One region of the Psychrobacillus sp. FSL K6-4615 genome, then DNA from elsewhere that is predicted to be linked to it. Evidence: riboswitches for the same ligand, from Rfam matches in the RefSeq annotation. Region 1 holds a riboswitch; the other holds the start of a gene.
The links. A riboswitch is a leader RNA that binds a small molecule or an ion and turns the genes downstream of it on or off. The one in region 1 is predicted to bind preQ1.

Region 1 (7,838 bases):
TCAGTTGTTTTACTAGTTGTGGCAACTGTAATCGGTCTAGGTATTATTTGGGCTCCAATTACAGCGGTACTTGGTACTATGTTCTCTGAAATATTTAACGCGAAGGTTCGTTATACTGGAGTTACATTAGGGTACCAAATTGGAGCGGCTTTAGCTGGAGGAACTGCCCCATTGGTAGCGGCGAGCCTGATGTTACAGTTTAACGGTTCTTATGTGCCAGTTGCAGTATATATCATGTTCACGGCAGTAATCTCTTTAATTGCTATTTGGGCAGTAAAAGACCGCAGTCAGGAAAACTTAGATGAGGAAAGTCCGTTAATAAAACCAGGTAGCAAAAGTATTAAAGTTGAAAAAGAATTAAGCAAAGTCTAATAACAAAACTCGTCTTTGCACGTGAGTGAAAAGACGAGTTTTTCATCATTGGAGGGTCACATAATGTTAATAGTGAATGAACAACAAATTATGCGTACATATAATATGAATGAAGCAATAAAAGATGTAGAAGAAGTGTTGAAGGCGAAAGTAGCTGAGAAAATTTCAAACCCGCATCGGACTGTAATCGAATTTCCACAACATGAGGCATCAGCCCTTTACATGCCGAGTGCGGATTTAGTAGAGGAAGTAACTGCTGTTAAAGTAGTAACTATCTATCCAAACAATCCAACTAATGGAAAACCAACGACACAAGGGGTTGTTCTATTATCGGACGCCAAAAATGGGGAGCATGTGGCAATGTTGAACGCTTCTTACTTAACTCGATTACGAACGGGAGCCCTAAGTGCTATTGCTACCAATTATTTAGCTAGAAAAAATGCAAAGGTACTGACGGTTATTGGTACTGGGGCCATGGCTTTTGAACAAACTTTAGGCGTACTAGCAGTTCGAGATATCGATCGAATTATATTATTTAATCGTACTGCAAAAAAAGCACAGCAATTTGGAGAGCAGTTAAAAGATTTTGGTATAGAAGTTCCTTTTGAAATAGCAGAAGACGTATCTGTAGCAGTTCGTCAGGCACATATCATTTGCTGTGCAACTCGTTCAGTCGAACCTGTATTTAATGGGAATGACTTACAACCAGGCACACATATTAATGGTGTAGGTTCTTATTTACCACATATGTTGGAGCTAGATGTAACAACTATAAAACGTGCTTCTAAAGTAGTTGTGGATGATTTGGCAGGAGTGAAGGATGAAGCTGGTGAACTGATACATGCTGAGAGTATTGGGGAGTGGTCATTTAATGATGTGCACGGAGAAATAGGACAGCTTGTTGCACGACAAGTAAATGGTCGAGAAGAGGAAGATGAAATTACTATATTCAAATCTGTAGGAGCGGCCTATTTTGATTTGGCTGTAGCTAAAGGCGCCTATATAAAAGCCAAAGAAAAAAACATTGGAACACATATAGAAGTTTGATGAACAAGCTAAAACTGTCTCCACTATGGGACAGTTTTTTTATTGGAAGAAAAATTAACTCTATGAGAGGTTTTATTTTATAAATCTGTGGAAGGATAGCATTATTGACAGGTTTTAATATCCATGATAAAATTACTTTGAATTAGAGATACTTAAATTAAAGATAAATTATTGGAGGAATATAGATGAATCACTTAAAAGGAATACACCATGTTACTGCTATTACAAGTAGTGCAGAAGAAAACTATAGATTTTTCACTTATGTATTAGGCATGAGACTCGTTAAGAAAACAGTCAACCAAGATGATATTCAAACTTATCATTTGTTTTTTGCAGATGATGTTGGTGGGGCAGGAACGGATATGACGTTCTTCGATTTTCCAAACATACCTAAAGGGACACACGGTACGAACGAAATATATCGTACTGGCTTCCGCGTGCCTACTGATGCTGCGTTAGATTACTGGGTAAAACGTTTTGACCGCCTAGATGTAAAACATACTGGCATACAAGAGCAATTCGGAACTCAGGTGTTATCATTTGTAGATTTTGATGACCAACAATATCAACTAGTATCAGATGAAAACAATAATGGTGTAGCAGCAGGCACACCATGGCAAAAAGGTCCCATCCCACTAGAATTTGCTATAACTGGTCTAGGACCGATTACTATACGCATTGCTGAATTTGACTACATGAAAGAAGTGCTTGAAAAGGTATTATTATTTAAAGAGATTGGGCAAAACGGGTCATTCCACTTATTTGAAGTAGGTGAGGGTGGTAATGGTGCACAGGTTATTATAGAAAAAAACGTCATACTTCCTCCAGGTCGTCAAGGTTTCGGAACTGTTCATCATGCAGCCTTCCGAGTGGAAGATCGAGCAGTATTAGATGAATGGACACAACGGATGGAAAGCTTTGGCTTCAAAACATCTGGATTTGTTGATCGATTCTTTTTTCAATCCTTGTATTCAAGAGTTGCAAACGGCATTCTGTTTGAATTTGCCACAGATGGTCCAGGATTTATGGGGGACGAATCATATGAAACACTTGGGGAAAAATTGTCATTACCTCCATTCCTAGAACCACAGCGCGAACAAATTGAAGGACTAGTTCGTCCAATCGATACAGTTCGAAGCACAATCGAATTTGTAAAAGAATAAAAATAGAGTAAACCGTTTCCTAAAAGGGAGGCGGTTTTTTTATATGGCTGCATTAATAGTTGAGAGTAAAAAAATGCTTCTAGGAATAGTATCCGCTTAGTGAGTAAACGAGCGATGAGCCAAGTAAATTCAGTTTAACAGTGAGTAAAAACTTACTTATAAAGCTATCTGAACTATGTAGTAGATTCATTAAAACAGATTTCAAATAAAAGTCATAAATAGAGCAATCGAATGCTTTATCTTAAACTTTTCAGGGTATACATAGAGGTTAGTAAATATAGTATAGATAAGGGGGCATACAATTTGATTCGTTTCGAGAATATTACGAAGGTGTTTCCAGACGGAACGAAAGCTTTGCAAGGGGTCTCTTTAACAATTCCAAAGGAGCAATTAGTGGTCATCATAGGACCGAGTGGTTGTGGTAAAACAACCCTTTTAAAACTTATTAATCGTTTAGAAACTCCTACGACTGGAGAAATTTACGTAGGCGACAAGGCAATTTCTGCTATCGATCCTGTTGAACTAAGGAAAACAATTGGATATGTAATTCAGCGCATTGGCTTATTTCCTCATATGACTATTGAAAAAAATGCTGCACTAGTCCCAAACTTGAAGGGCTGGCCAAAGGAAAAAACGGCAACCCGTATTTTCGAATTAATGAATATGGTAGGACTTAAACCCGAACAGTTTTTACGAAAATACCCACTTGAGTTAAGTGGTGGTCAGCAACAACGAATTGGTGTTGTGCGTGCACTAGCTGCGAATCCAGATATTATATTAATGGATGAACCATTTAGTGCGCTGGATCCGATTAGCCGGGAACAATTGCAAAATGAGATAAAGTATTTACAAGAAAAGATAAAGAAAACAATTGTCTTTGTTACACATGATATTGATGAAGCACTGAAAATTGCAGATATGGTTATAGTCATGAAAGATGGCATGATTGAGCAGATTGGGACACCTACAGAGTTAATAGAAAACCCTATTAATGATTTTGTGAAAAACTATATCGGAATCGAAAGAATTAATCGGAAAAAATCTGTTGGAAAAAGGGAGCTAAAGGACTTTTCCTCCTTTTTTGACGGCGAATGGGAAGCTCCATATATAGAGGTCGATGCAGCTATGTTAATAGAAGAGGCTATTGCCTTACTAGAAAACGGAACTACACATGGCCTTCTAGTGAAGGGTAACAACAAGGTGCTGGGCTTTGTAAATCAATCTATCCTACTTCGTGCAATATTAGCGAAGGAAGAGGTGGTATAAGTGAGTACCTTTATAGAGACGGTTCAAAGTCGTTCAGATTTAATACAAGAGGCGTTTATGCAGCATATTTACTTATCATTTGTAGCTTTAGCCGTTGGTATTGCCATTGCCTTACCTTTAGGAATATTAGTTGCAAGGTATCGTAGAATAGCAGAGCCAGTTATAGGAATCACCGCGATCTTTCAGACAATACCTAGCTTAGCGCTTTTTGGCTTCCTCGTTCCATTAATAGGAATTGGTGCTAAAACAGCTTTAATAGCCTTAATAATTTATGCACTTTTACCTATTTTACGTAATACATATACCGGGATTTCAAATATCGACGAATCTATGATTGAAGCTGGAAGAGGAATGGGCATGACGAAAGGTCAGTTGCTCTGGCAAATTGAATTTCCGCTTGCTTTGCCATTTATAATGGCGGGTATTCGAACGGCTACAGTTCTAACTGTAGGTATTGCTACCTTGGCAACATTTGTTGGAGCAGGTGGGTTGGGAGACGTAATTTACCGTGGATTGCAATCATACAATAATTCGCTCGTATTAGCAGGGGCATTACCAGTTGCATTACTAGCAATTCTGTTTGATCTGCTATTGAAATGGATTGAGAAAAAAGCTACACCAAAAGGAATGAAAACTGGAGGATGAAGAGATGAAAAAGATCATAGGATTAGTAGGAATTGCAGGAGTGATGCTTTTAAGTGCTTGTTCGAATTCAGATGAAGCATTAGTAATTAGTGGGAAGCCGTGGACGGAACAATTTATACTCCCACAAATTTTAGGCCAATATATTGAGGAAAAAACAGATATTGATGTGGAATATAAGGAAGGTCTAGGAGAAGTAGCAATTATGACTCCCGCTTTGGAAAAAGGTGATATTGATCTTTATGTTGAGTACACTGGCACAGGCTTAAAGGATGTTTTAAAAGAAGAATCTGAAGTAGGAGAAAGCTCAGATAGTGTATTAGAAAAAGTAAGGAAAGGCTATGAGGAAAAGTTTGAGGCTACTTGGTTAAGTCCACTTGGATTTGAAAATACGTATACACTAGCTTATACAAAAGATAATGAGTACAATGCAGAAACTTACTCAGAATTGGTAGAAGCTTCTAAAACTGGTGGTATGGTATTTGGGGCCCCTCATGCATTTTATGAAAGAAAAGGAGACGGCTTTGATGATTTAATAAATACATATCCATTTGTATTTTCTGAAACGCAAAGTCTAGATCCTAATGTTATGTATGAAGCATTGAAAAACGGAGACGTCGATGTTATACCTGCCTTTACGACTGATGGACGTATCGAACGATTTGACTTGCAAACGACAACGGATGATTTGGGATTCTTCCCTAAATATGATGCAGCTCCAGTCGTACGTATGGATGCTTTAGAAAAGTTTCCAGAGCTTGAGGATGTACTAAACGAGTTAGCGGGTAAAATATCCGAAGAGGATATGTTGAAGATGAATGCGAGAGTTGACATTGATGGAGATAAACCCGAAGATGTAGCCCACGACTTTTTAGTGGAAAAAGGATTAATAGAAAAATAAAAAACACCCGGTTCTAGTTTTCTAGAATCGGGTGAAGTTATTTAGATTAGCGTCTTAAAATTCAATCGTTTATCTAAAGCGATAATAATTGGGATACCGACAGCTAATACGGTGAACTCACCAGCTGCAACGGTTAACCATGTATAGAAGAATGGGAAATCTAGCGCAAGCATTAGTTCAAATGCGATAATACACATGGTAAATGTAAAGAGCACTGTATTAATAACCATGCGTGCTATGTTTCCTTTTACATATTTAGTCGCCAAAATCGTTAGCGATAACGTAATGATGGAATGTGCTACTCCAAATGTTAGGTCATAAGCGGCCATTGGAGAGAACATATTTGTTATAAATACTCCTAATACAATACCAAAAAAGTATTTTTTATTAAATACGATTAAGTGATTGAACATCTCCGCAATACGAAACTGTACTGCACCAAATGCAAAAGGAGCCACTAGTAGAGATACCGCGACATAAAGAGCGGCAATAACACCAGTTACTGCTATAGTCTTTGTTTTCATTATTCATTTCTCCTTAGTTTTTTTCCGTGGGAGGTTCTCGAACCACGTTAGTTTTCACAAACAGTTATTCTATGCGAATAGCTATCAACTGTCAAGGGAATCTTTAATATATGAATCTTAGTGTCCTATGGTAGAATCATGCAAAGTACGAAAAGGAAGGTTTTATATGAGAAAGATCACATTTTTAGTAAGTATATGTATAGCTGTTTTGCTAAGTGGCTGTACATTAAATCAGCAACCAGATAAAACAATACAAGCATCACAAGTGCCAGTGGAACCTGGAGACAAAATGAAGGTTCATTTTATAAATGTAGGGCAAGGGGATTCAATATTAGTACAATCGCCAAACGGAAAAAATTTGTTAGTAGATGGGGGGACAAAAGAAGCTGGAAAGGATGTAGTAAATTATCTACGAAAACACGGGGTTGAGAAGCTCGATTATGTTGTGGCAACTCATCCAGATGCCGATCATATCGGAGGCTTACATTCCGTGTTGAATTCTATATCTATAAAAAATTTCGTGGACTCTGGAAAAACACATACTTCTCAAACGTATAAGGAAATGTTACAGCTTATATTAGACAAAAATATACCATTCATCGTGCCAAAAACTGGCGATACGATTCCTCTAGATGAGGAGTTAGATATCTCTGTCATACATATGGGAGACAAATCAGCTGATAATAATGAAGCATCTATAGTATTAAAATTATCTTACGGAGAAACTTCCTTTTTATTGATGGGAGATGCAGATATCAGGGTAGAGAAAGACATACTAGAAGAGACGAATGTTAAAGCAACCGTTTTGAAAGCAGGACATCATGGTTCGGACACTAGTAGCTCGCAAGATTTTATAGAAGCAGTAAATCCAGAGGTTACCATTTTAAGTTATGGAAAAGATAATTCCTATGGTCATCCAAATGCAGAGGTGAAGTCAAGACTGGAGCGGATAAGTTCACAATTATATGCCACAGCAATAGTTGGTAATATAGTAGTGGAAACAGATGGAGTAGATTATAACGTAATAACAAATGGTAATGTTGGGCCAACTGAAATTGCTAATACGGAAGCCATAGGTATTAATATTTCTAGTAAAGACCTTAGAGGCGAAATAGTAGGAATTACCAACTCCGGTGAGTCAGCTGTTAATTTAGAAGAATGGCATTTAGTTTCCGTAGATGGTAATCAAACATTTAAGTTTCCGAACATTAGCTTGCAAGCAGGGAAAACAATATACGTCACAAGTGGACCCAAAGCAAAAGAGGGAGCTGGCTATTTGAAATGGACTACTACGCAAATGTGGAGAAATGATGGGGATGCAGCTATATTATTAAATAACAAAGGAGAGATTGTGAGTGAATTCGAATAAATATACGCTCGATCGTTTTGAAGGAGATTATGCAGTCTTTTTAAAAACTCCAAATGAAACAGAAATCCTTCAAATTCTCTGTTCTGATATAAAAGTTAAACTAAAACAAGGGGACATAGTGAACATTTCATCAATAGAAGATAAGTATGAAATCGAACCTCTTGTGGAAGAAACAACTAATCAGAAGGAAAAGGTTCGTCGATTACTGGAACAGCTAAAAGAAAGAAGCTGACTGGAGTTTGACAATATAATAATTGCCTTGCTGTAGTTTAAGATCAAAGAGTTGCTTCGGCAACTCTTTTTTTGTAGGTTATGTTAAAAGATAAAGGGTGATTTAAAATGTACTTAAAAATGAGTTGGGATATGTATCTCAAGTACATTTTATATTGCTGTCCTTTTTTACTAAAGCACCTGTTAGTTGTATAACACTTACGACTAGCTCCTAATATTTCTGTTCTGCTAAAGTCCCTGTTTTTCCAATAACTTCTTAAAAATCTTTATTATTAATATCCCAGCTATCCCTATTATTCCTCCTACAAGACCAGCTATAATTA
Region 2 (7,838 bases), 2.6 Mb from region 1:
TAATCTTTTTTAAAATACGCGCATCCAATGTTTTTAACTCACGTAAAGCTTTTGTTATAGAAATCTCCATCGGCATTTCTCTCCTCAGTTGTCAATTATGGTAATTATTAGTCTACTGGAGATTACTAGGGTATTCAAGTAATTACCTTGTTACAACCATATCATTTGTAAATGTCTATATTCGTAATTTGATAATAACCCGAACTATTGATTACTACCGTGTATACTTTATTCCGATTGTAATACGTGTATTCATCAGCCGCATTTATAAAATCAAATTCCTCGTTAGTAGAAACTAGTGCATAATCATCATACATCTCTACACCAGTAACAGTATTATTAGTGAAGTCAAAGGTCATCCTCTACATAATCTGTAAAATCATAAATAGCCTTCCAAGTCTATTGGAAGGCTAAATTATAATATTTTAATTTTTATATAATCATTCAGAAAGAAGACGTTTTTCCTTCATTACATAAACCCGACTCAAAATAAGCGCTCCGATTGTCTGAATAACGGTTTTCACGATAATTTGCCCTACAATAGCGGCTGGCACGGCTTCCCATGGAAGAATATTTGCTCCCAGAGGACTCAAGCCTATTATGACAAAAATGACTGAATCCAGGAATCCACCAACAATCCCACTATAAAATACACGCCAAGCCATTGGTAGTTTCAATCTTGTATATATCTCTGTATCTGCTGTTTCAGCAACAACAAATGAAATTGCCGATGCAAATACAATTAATAATGTATCTCCCAACATAAATGACACTAATGCTGATAATGCTAAAGCTATGAAAATGAATAAGTACGTCTTTGCTCTACCATATTTGTTTTGTACAAGATCTCTAAAAATGAAGGTAGCACCCACGAACAATGTTCCCATAGGGACGATAAACATCCCGAACTGTAAAGGTGCAAAAGCTGCTGTTACGACATTAGCAATCACAATCGATACTAAATAAAATAAAATTCTCATAATGTTACTCCTTCAATAGATTTAGAAGTTAAATAATCTTCTAATCCTTTATTTCTCAGCTTACATGCTGGGCATTCCCCACAGCCTTCTGCTATTACACCGTTATAACAAGTCAACGTTTTCTCTCGAACGAATTCGAGCGCTCCAAGCTGATCTGCAAGTTCCCATGTTTGCGCCTTGTTCAACCACATGAGTGGAGTATCGATCACAAAAGTAGTATCCATAGAAAGATTTAATGTGACGTTTAGGGACTTCACGAAAATATCACGACAATCCGGATAGCCACTAAAATCAGTTTCACACACGCCAGTTACGATATGCTTTGCACCTACCTGGCTCGCTAAGACCCCAGCAAAAGATAAAAAGAGCAGATTTCGACCAGGTACAAAAGTCGACGGCAATCCCCCATCTTCCCCGTCCTCTACCTTTATGTCATCTCGTGTCAAAGCATTCGGTGCCAACTGATTTAAAAGCGACATATCCAGAATGTGATGCTTTACACCAAGCTCCTTAGCTATTTCCTTTGCACATTCGATTTCAAGACTATGCCTTTGTCCATAATCAAAAGTCACTGCCTCAATCTCTTTAAAACGTTCTTTTGCCCAAAACAGACAGGTCGTGCTATCCTGTCCTCCACTAAACACAATAATTGCCTTTTCCTGCTTCACCCGTTTAAACTCCCTTATATCACAAAACAGCACCATAAGGAAGAATGCTGTCATCTTCTGAATTTTTTAGATTGTCTATCTCTAGCGCCTAGCCCCTAGTTTAAGGATTTTAGCACTTCTGCCTTACATATGATTATTCCATTAACGATTATCAATTTTCTCTGGATATAAATCATGGTTCATCAAACGAAAATCTGCTATTTCTACATATTTCGTTCCAGGTCTTCCATAATTACACCAAGGATCAATAGAAATACCTCCACGTGGAGTGAATTTACCCCATACTTCGATATATCTTGGATCTAGCAATTCGATTAAATCGTTCATGATGATGTTCACACAGTCCTCATGGAAATCCCCGTGATTCCTGAAACTAAATAAATATAATTTTAACGATTTACTTTCTACAATTTTTTTATCCGGTATATACGAGATGTACATCGTTGCAAAATCCGGCTGATTGGTAATTGGGCACAAACTTGTGAATTCTGGGCAGTTAAACTTCACAAAATAATCCCGAGTAGAATGTAAATTATCTACCGACTCCAATACCTCAGGTGCATAATCAAATGAATATTTTGTACCTTGGTTCCCTAACAGTGTTAAATCCTTCAAACCTTCATCATGAGTTCTTCCAGACATAATAAAAAAACCTCCTATAAAAAATGTTTCCCAACACTTCAAAAGAGGCTTCACAGACCAATCTATACAAACAAAAGGATAAAAACAAAAAAGCCACGTCCAAATTATATGGACATGGCGAATAGTCATGTATCCATAGTTTTTTATAGAGGGTATAAGCTATGAACCTCTCCCGGTCAAGTACGGGTATGCAATCATAATATAGAATATTGACCAAGACGTCAAATAGGCATTCTAGTCAAATGAATTTCCAAATCTCCATTTAAGAGATTCAAAACTTTTTTATAATATCATGCATAAATTTGAACTAGATTGCCTATATTGATAATAGAATACGAGATTAAAGGAGGAATAGAGATGAAACATCCATTAAGCTTACCCGAACAATTACCCGAAACAACAGAAGAGCTATTAAAGCTTATATTACAAACTATCTTAGCCTAGGAGAGATTTAGATTATCAAAGAGACTCAGAAACATAGAAAAGTAGATACCTCTACTATGTGGAGTATCTACTTTTTGTTATACGTACTCCCTACCCCGGCTTATCCAATAAGTTCCTCATTGCCTTCACTGTATATCTCTCCGTACTATATCTACTTAACATTTTCTCCAATCAGCTTTAAATACCACCCCATTCATTTCATAAATGTTCCCCCTCTATTAATACCCATATAGAAACCACAGTTAGATATATAACAATCAGTAAATTCCAATCATTTAAAGTTTCTTGCTGATCATTACTTTAAAATCAGCTATGATATAGGTATAAACTGAAATTAGGGTGATACATAATGAAAAAATTAGTCCATGTAGTTGGGGCAGTTATTGAAAATGAGAAAAGCGAAATATTTTGTGCGTTAAGAAGTCCCATTATGTCACTTCCCGATCTTTGGGAGTTCCCGGGTGGTAAAATTGAAGCTGAAGAAACACCCGAGCAGGCTTTACAACGAGAAATTACAGAGGAATTTAATTGTACAATTGTGGTTGGTCAAAAAGTAGAAGATACGACTTATGAATATGAAAAATTTATCGTCAGACTCGAAACTTATAAAGCGAAATTATTAAATGGTACTCCAATTGCAACGGAGCATGCCGACACAAGATGGGTTACTCGGGAAAATTTACATACACTGAACTTTGCTGCTGCTGATATTCCAGCAGTTGAAAAAATAGCGAATGAAAGTATGTAATTTGGAAAATTTGAATGAAAAGAAGTGGTCAAGTTGGATCAACTAATTCGCAAAATGAAAAATTCCTTACATAAAGGCTTTATTGATAAAAGTAATCCCGTTTCAGGACAGTTTAAGCCTAAGCTGCTATCAAATAAAGCACATGAAAATGTTTTATCCACACTTCTTCAAGAGATGAAAACGTGCCAAACCTTCACTTTTTCCGTAGCTTTTATTACTGAGGGTGGTTTAGCAACTTTAAAAACTATGCTATTAGACTTGCAGCTAAAAGGGATCAAAGGCCGCATTATGACATCTACTTTTTTAAATTTCAATCAACCTAAAATGTTTAAAGAATTATTAAAACTAGACAATGTCGAAGTCCGTCTGACTGGCGTGAAAGGCTTCCACTCTAAAGGTTATATATTCGAACATAAAGACTATTATTCTTTAATAGTAGGAAGCTCAAATCTAACGGATAGCGCTTTAAAAGCTAACTATGAATGGAATATCTATTTAACTTCTTTGGAAGATGGAGAAATCATCCACCACTTTAAAAATCAGTTTGAAGAAGCATGGAATGAAGCCATCCCTCTAACTGTAGATTGGATTAACAGCTACAATCTGAATTATGAACAACAGCCCTTCGTTAATCAGGCAACCTCCAACGTATTTGAAGTGAACGCAGAATATCTCACAAACCAATTGGCCGATAGTCTTGCTATTCAACCAAATAAAATGCAAAATGATGCGCTGAAACAATTAAAAACTCTTCGTGAAACCGGTGCTAAAAAAGGATTAATTATCTCAGCGACTGGGACAGGAAAAACATATCTATCTGCTTTTGATGTTCGTCACTTTGCCCCTAAAAAGATGCTCTTCGTTGTTCATAGAGAACAAATTTTAAAGAAGGCACTTCAAGACTACCGAAAAATATTAGGGGGTCATGAAGATGATTTCGGAATACTTTCAGGTAATTCAAAAGATACAAGCGCAAAATACTTATTTGCAACAGTTCAAACACTCTCTTCAGAACGGCATTTACAGCAGTTCGAAAAAGATGAATTCGACTATATACTAATAGACGAAGTACATCGTGCGGGTGCAGATTCCTACCTGAATATTATTAATTATTTTGAGCCTAATTTCTTACTTGGAATGACAGCGACTCCTGAACGTACGGACAGCTTTAACATCTTTGAGCTCTTTGATTACAATATAGCTTATGAAATTCGGCTACAGGCCGCTCTTGAAGAGGAAATGCTTTGTCCATTTCATTACTTTGGTGTGATAGATTATGAGAGGAATGGAGAAATAATTGATGACACATCTACCTTGCAACAACTTGTATCGCAAGAGCGTGTTCATCATATTCTCGAAAAAGTTAACTACTATGGCTATTCAGGAAAGCGGGTACGAGGATTAATTTTCTGTAGCTCTAAGCAAGAATCACATGCCCTTTCAGAAGTGTTAAATGCCCAAGGCTTAAAAACTATTGCCCTTACAGGTGATAATTCACAACCTGAAAGAGAAGATGCAATTCGTAAATTAGAACAATACCAACTAGATTATATTTTAACCGTAGATATCTTTAATGAGGGTATTGATATTCCGTTTTTAAACCAAATCATCATGCTACGCCAAACACAGTCAAGTATAATTTTTATTCAACAACTGGGACGTGGACTACGCAAGCATAATGAAAAAGAGTATGTAACTATTATTGATTTCATCGGCAACTATAAAAATAACTATTTAATCCCTATTGCTCTTTCAGGTGACCAATCCATGAATAAGGATAATGTCCGCCGTAGAACGGTTAATACTGACTATATCCAAGGTGTTTCAACAATAAACTTTGAAGAGATTGCTAAGAAACGCATTTTTGATGCAATCGATAATAAAAAGTTAAAATTGTACAATATGGAGTTTCTCACTACTCCGTACAAAGAGTTAAAAATTCGATTGGGAAGAATACCTCTCCTGATTGATTTCATTAAAAATAATTCGATTGATCCTGAAGTAATCTTTGTAAAAAAGAAAAACTACTTTGACTTTTTAGTAAGTATGAATGAACCTGTTGCAAATATAAATGATTATGAACAAGCGATAATAACCATGTTTTCTCAAGAGCTTATAAACGGCAAAAGAATTCACGAAGTATTACTAGTACAAAATCTAATTTACAATAGTGAATTAGCTCAAACCGATTATATAAAACTACTAAGTGATTATGGAACTTATAGTAATAAAGAAACCATTTATTCTGTAGAAAATTTATTATCTTTAAAATTTTTCGTTACAACTGCTCAGAAAAATTATGGGTCAGAACCAATTGTAATTTTAGATAACGGAAAATATAAGCTAAATAGTAAGCTACAGAAAAGTTTAGAAAACGAGGAGTTCAGGAAATTATTACAGGATATAATTATATGTAGTTTTGAAAAAAATAAAAAATATAATAAACAGACGCCTTTAACAATATATGAGAAGTATTCAAGAAAAGACGTATGTAGACTTTTAAATTGGAGTAGTAATGAAGAAGGTACCTTAAACGGTGGAAGAGTGAAAATGAACACCTGTCCTATCTTTGTAAACTATCATAAGACTGACGAAGATAATTTAGAAGTAAAATATATGGATGAGTTCTTATCAACAGACATTTTCAAATGGTGTTCAACAAAAAACAGAAAAGTTACAGCTAAAGATATTGCTCCTATTGTAAACTCTTCTGCAGCAGATATAACTGTTCATTTGTTTGTAAAAAAACATAATGGTGAGGGAAAAGATTTCTATTACCTTGGTGAAGTTACTGTAGATTCAAATAGCGCAGAAAACGATACACTAATAGACCAAGGTAAAATCTACAATGTAGCTACTATGAACATGATTCTTGAACAACCAGTACAATACGATATTTATCATTATTTAGTGGAAGAATAATAAGAATGTAAAAGAGTATCTTCAATGAAGTTTTTACTGTAAAAATACTTTTTTCATTAAGTAAGAAAAGTTTTAGGCGTAATTCGTAATATTTCCCGGGAAATCGACAATTTCCATGTAAATAAACAGCATAAGAAAGCAATTCAAGAGAAGAATAATTTTAAGGGAATGAAAACTTTCCTTATACAGTTAATGTAGAGCATATAAAATCTCTAACATCTCTTCTACGAATTGTATTTTCCCTGCACGTTACTGGATCATCATATAAACTTTATGTATTTTTCTCCATGCCGCTCCATGTAAAATGAATGAATGAATAACAAAAAACGCCCAATGGGCGTTTTTTATCTAACATTGTTCAAGTAAGAAGATTGCACAACTTTTTAGTCTAACGATTATTTTTATTACCTGTTAAATTCTTTGCAGCATTTTTAGTTGCATCAACAGTGTTCATTGCAACATTTTCTGTAGCCTCTAAAGCATTATGCGCTGTTTCAAATGCAGATCCTGCTGTGTTTTTGATGCTCTTTGCGACACTTTTGTTATTTCTTTGATCTTGATTATTTTCTTGATTAGTCATAATTTCACCTCCTAAACACAGGGTTAGGATGTGTATTATTTGGTAAATTATTCGGACTACATCTCACTTAGAAACCAAAGTACACCATTTCTATATACCTTCTCGAACCAGTTCTTGCTGATTTTTAATCGTTTAATTGGTCTAATAACCCAATTAAACCATTGATAATTAGTCGCTAGTGTCTTTTGGGATAATGTTTGATAATGTATTGTTGTTTAATATTCCGAATGTCTACACCATACTTTTTTCTAGATGAACTAACACTCAACCTCTGAATGCCATTAACGGCTTGTGTTCCATCTGACAACATAATCCATTCCACGGTGAGAGAGATACTTCAACACCTCTTGAAAGCCAATTCCATCCAATTCTAACGCTTCTTCATCGACTTTAGCTTCATTACCCATTGTTTATCACCATGAACTTTGTCAATCTCGTTTAGTTTGTAAGCCATTCCATATCTTAACTATCCTTGCCATGTAGAATGTCATCTCGCCTATTTATCTATATTTTCACAAACACAGTACTAAAACAGAATTCCTCGATGTACTACCTTCATGAGCTATGAATTTCATACAATCTTTTTTTAGTTGTCCAATGCATAAATTTCTCAAAAAAAGCACTCGTTGTCATTAGTAGACAATTAAGTGCTTTAATCAATGTTTTACTTCCTGTGTAGTTTAGTCGTAACTTAAGATTTCCATAAATAAAATCTATATAGAGTCTTTAAAAACATCTAGATTGTTTTCGTTTAATACCGCTTTTATTTTATTACCTTCAAAAACAACCATATATTCATTTGGTAAAGCAAGAACTTGTATGATCTCTGGTTTAATTTTTAGTAGTTGATAAGC

Region 2: it holds a riboswitch for preQ1, as region 1 does, so the genes downstream of both, queF (preQ(1) synthase) here and MKX53_RS14615 (QueT transporter family protein) in region 1, are expected to answer to the same signal.

Annotation. Positions count from the first base shown of each region.
Region 1 covers NZ_JBBOYQ010000001.1:2,906,637-2,914,474, reverse strand. Annotated here, with positions in the region: gene MKX53_RS14645 (MFS transporter) at 1-372, shown strand, start outside; gene MKX53_RS14640 (ornithine cyclodeaminase family protein) at 436-1,419, shown strand; gene MKX53_RS14635 (ring-cleaving dioxygenase) at 1,605-2,582, shown strand; gene MKX53_RS14630 (ABC transporter ATP-binding protein) at 2,886-3,848, shown strand; gene MKX53_RS14625 (ABC transporter permease) at 3,906-4,493, shown strand; gene MKX53_RS14620 (glycine betaine ABC transporter substrate-binding protein) at 4,498-5,391, shown strand; gene MKX53_RS14615 (QueT transporter family protein) at 5,433-5,915, opposite strand; PreQ1 riboswitch class I at 5,923-5,967, opposite strand; gene MKX53_RS14610 (MBL fold metallo-hydrolase) at 6,082-7,284, shown strand; gene MKX53_RS14605 (DUF3006 domain-containing protein) at 7,271-7,516, shown strand; gene MKX53_RS14600 (hypothetical protein) at 7,744-7,838, opposite strand, start outside.
Region 2 covers NZ_JBBOYQ010000001.1:277,900-285,737, reverse strand. Annotated here, with positions in the region: gene MKX53_RS01425 (hypothetical protein) at 1-70, opposite strand, end outside; gene MKX53_RS01420 (TcaA NTF2-like domain-containing protein) at 162-359, opposite strand; gene MKX53_RS01415 (VUT family protein) at 441-980, opposite strand; gene queC (7-cyano-7-deazaguanine synthase QueC) at 977-1,648, opposite strand; gene queF (preQ(1) synthase) at 1,790-2,290, opposite strand; PreQ1 riboswitch class I at 2,420-2,466, opposite strand; gene MKX53_RS01400 ((deoxy)nucleoside triphosphate pyrophosphohydrolase) at 3,084-3,482, shown strand; gene MKX53_RS01395 (DEAD/DEAH box helicase) at 3,516-6,404, shown strand; gene MKX53_RS01390 (hypothetical protein) at 6,793-6,984, opposite strand; gene MKX53_RS01385 (hypothetical protein) at 7,266-7,391, opposite strand; gene MKX53_RS01380 (immunity protein Imm33 domain-containing protein) at 7,698-7,838, opposite strand, start outside.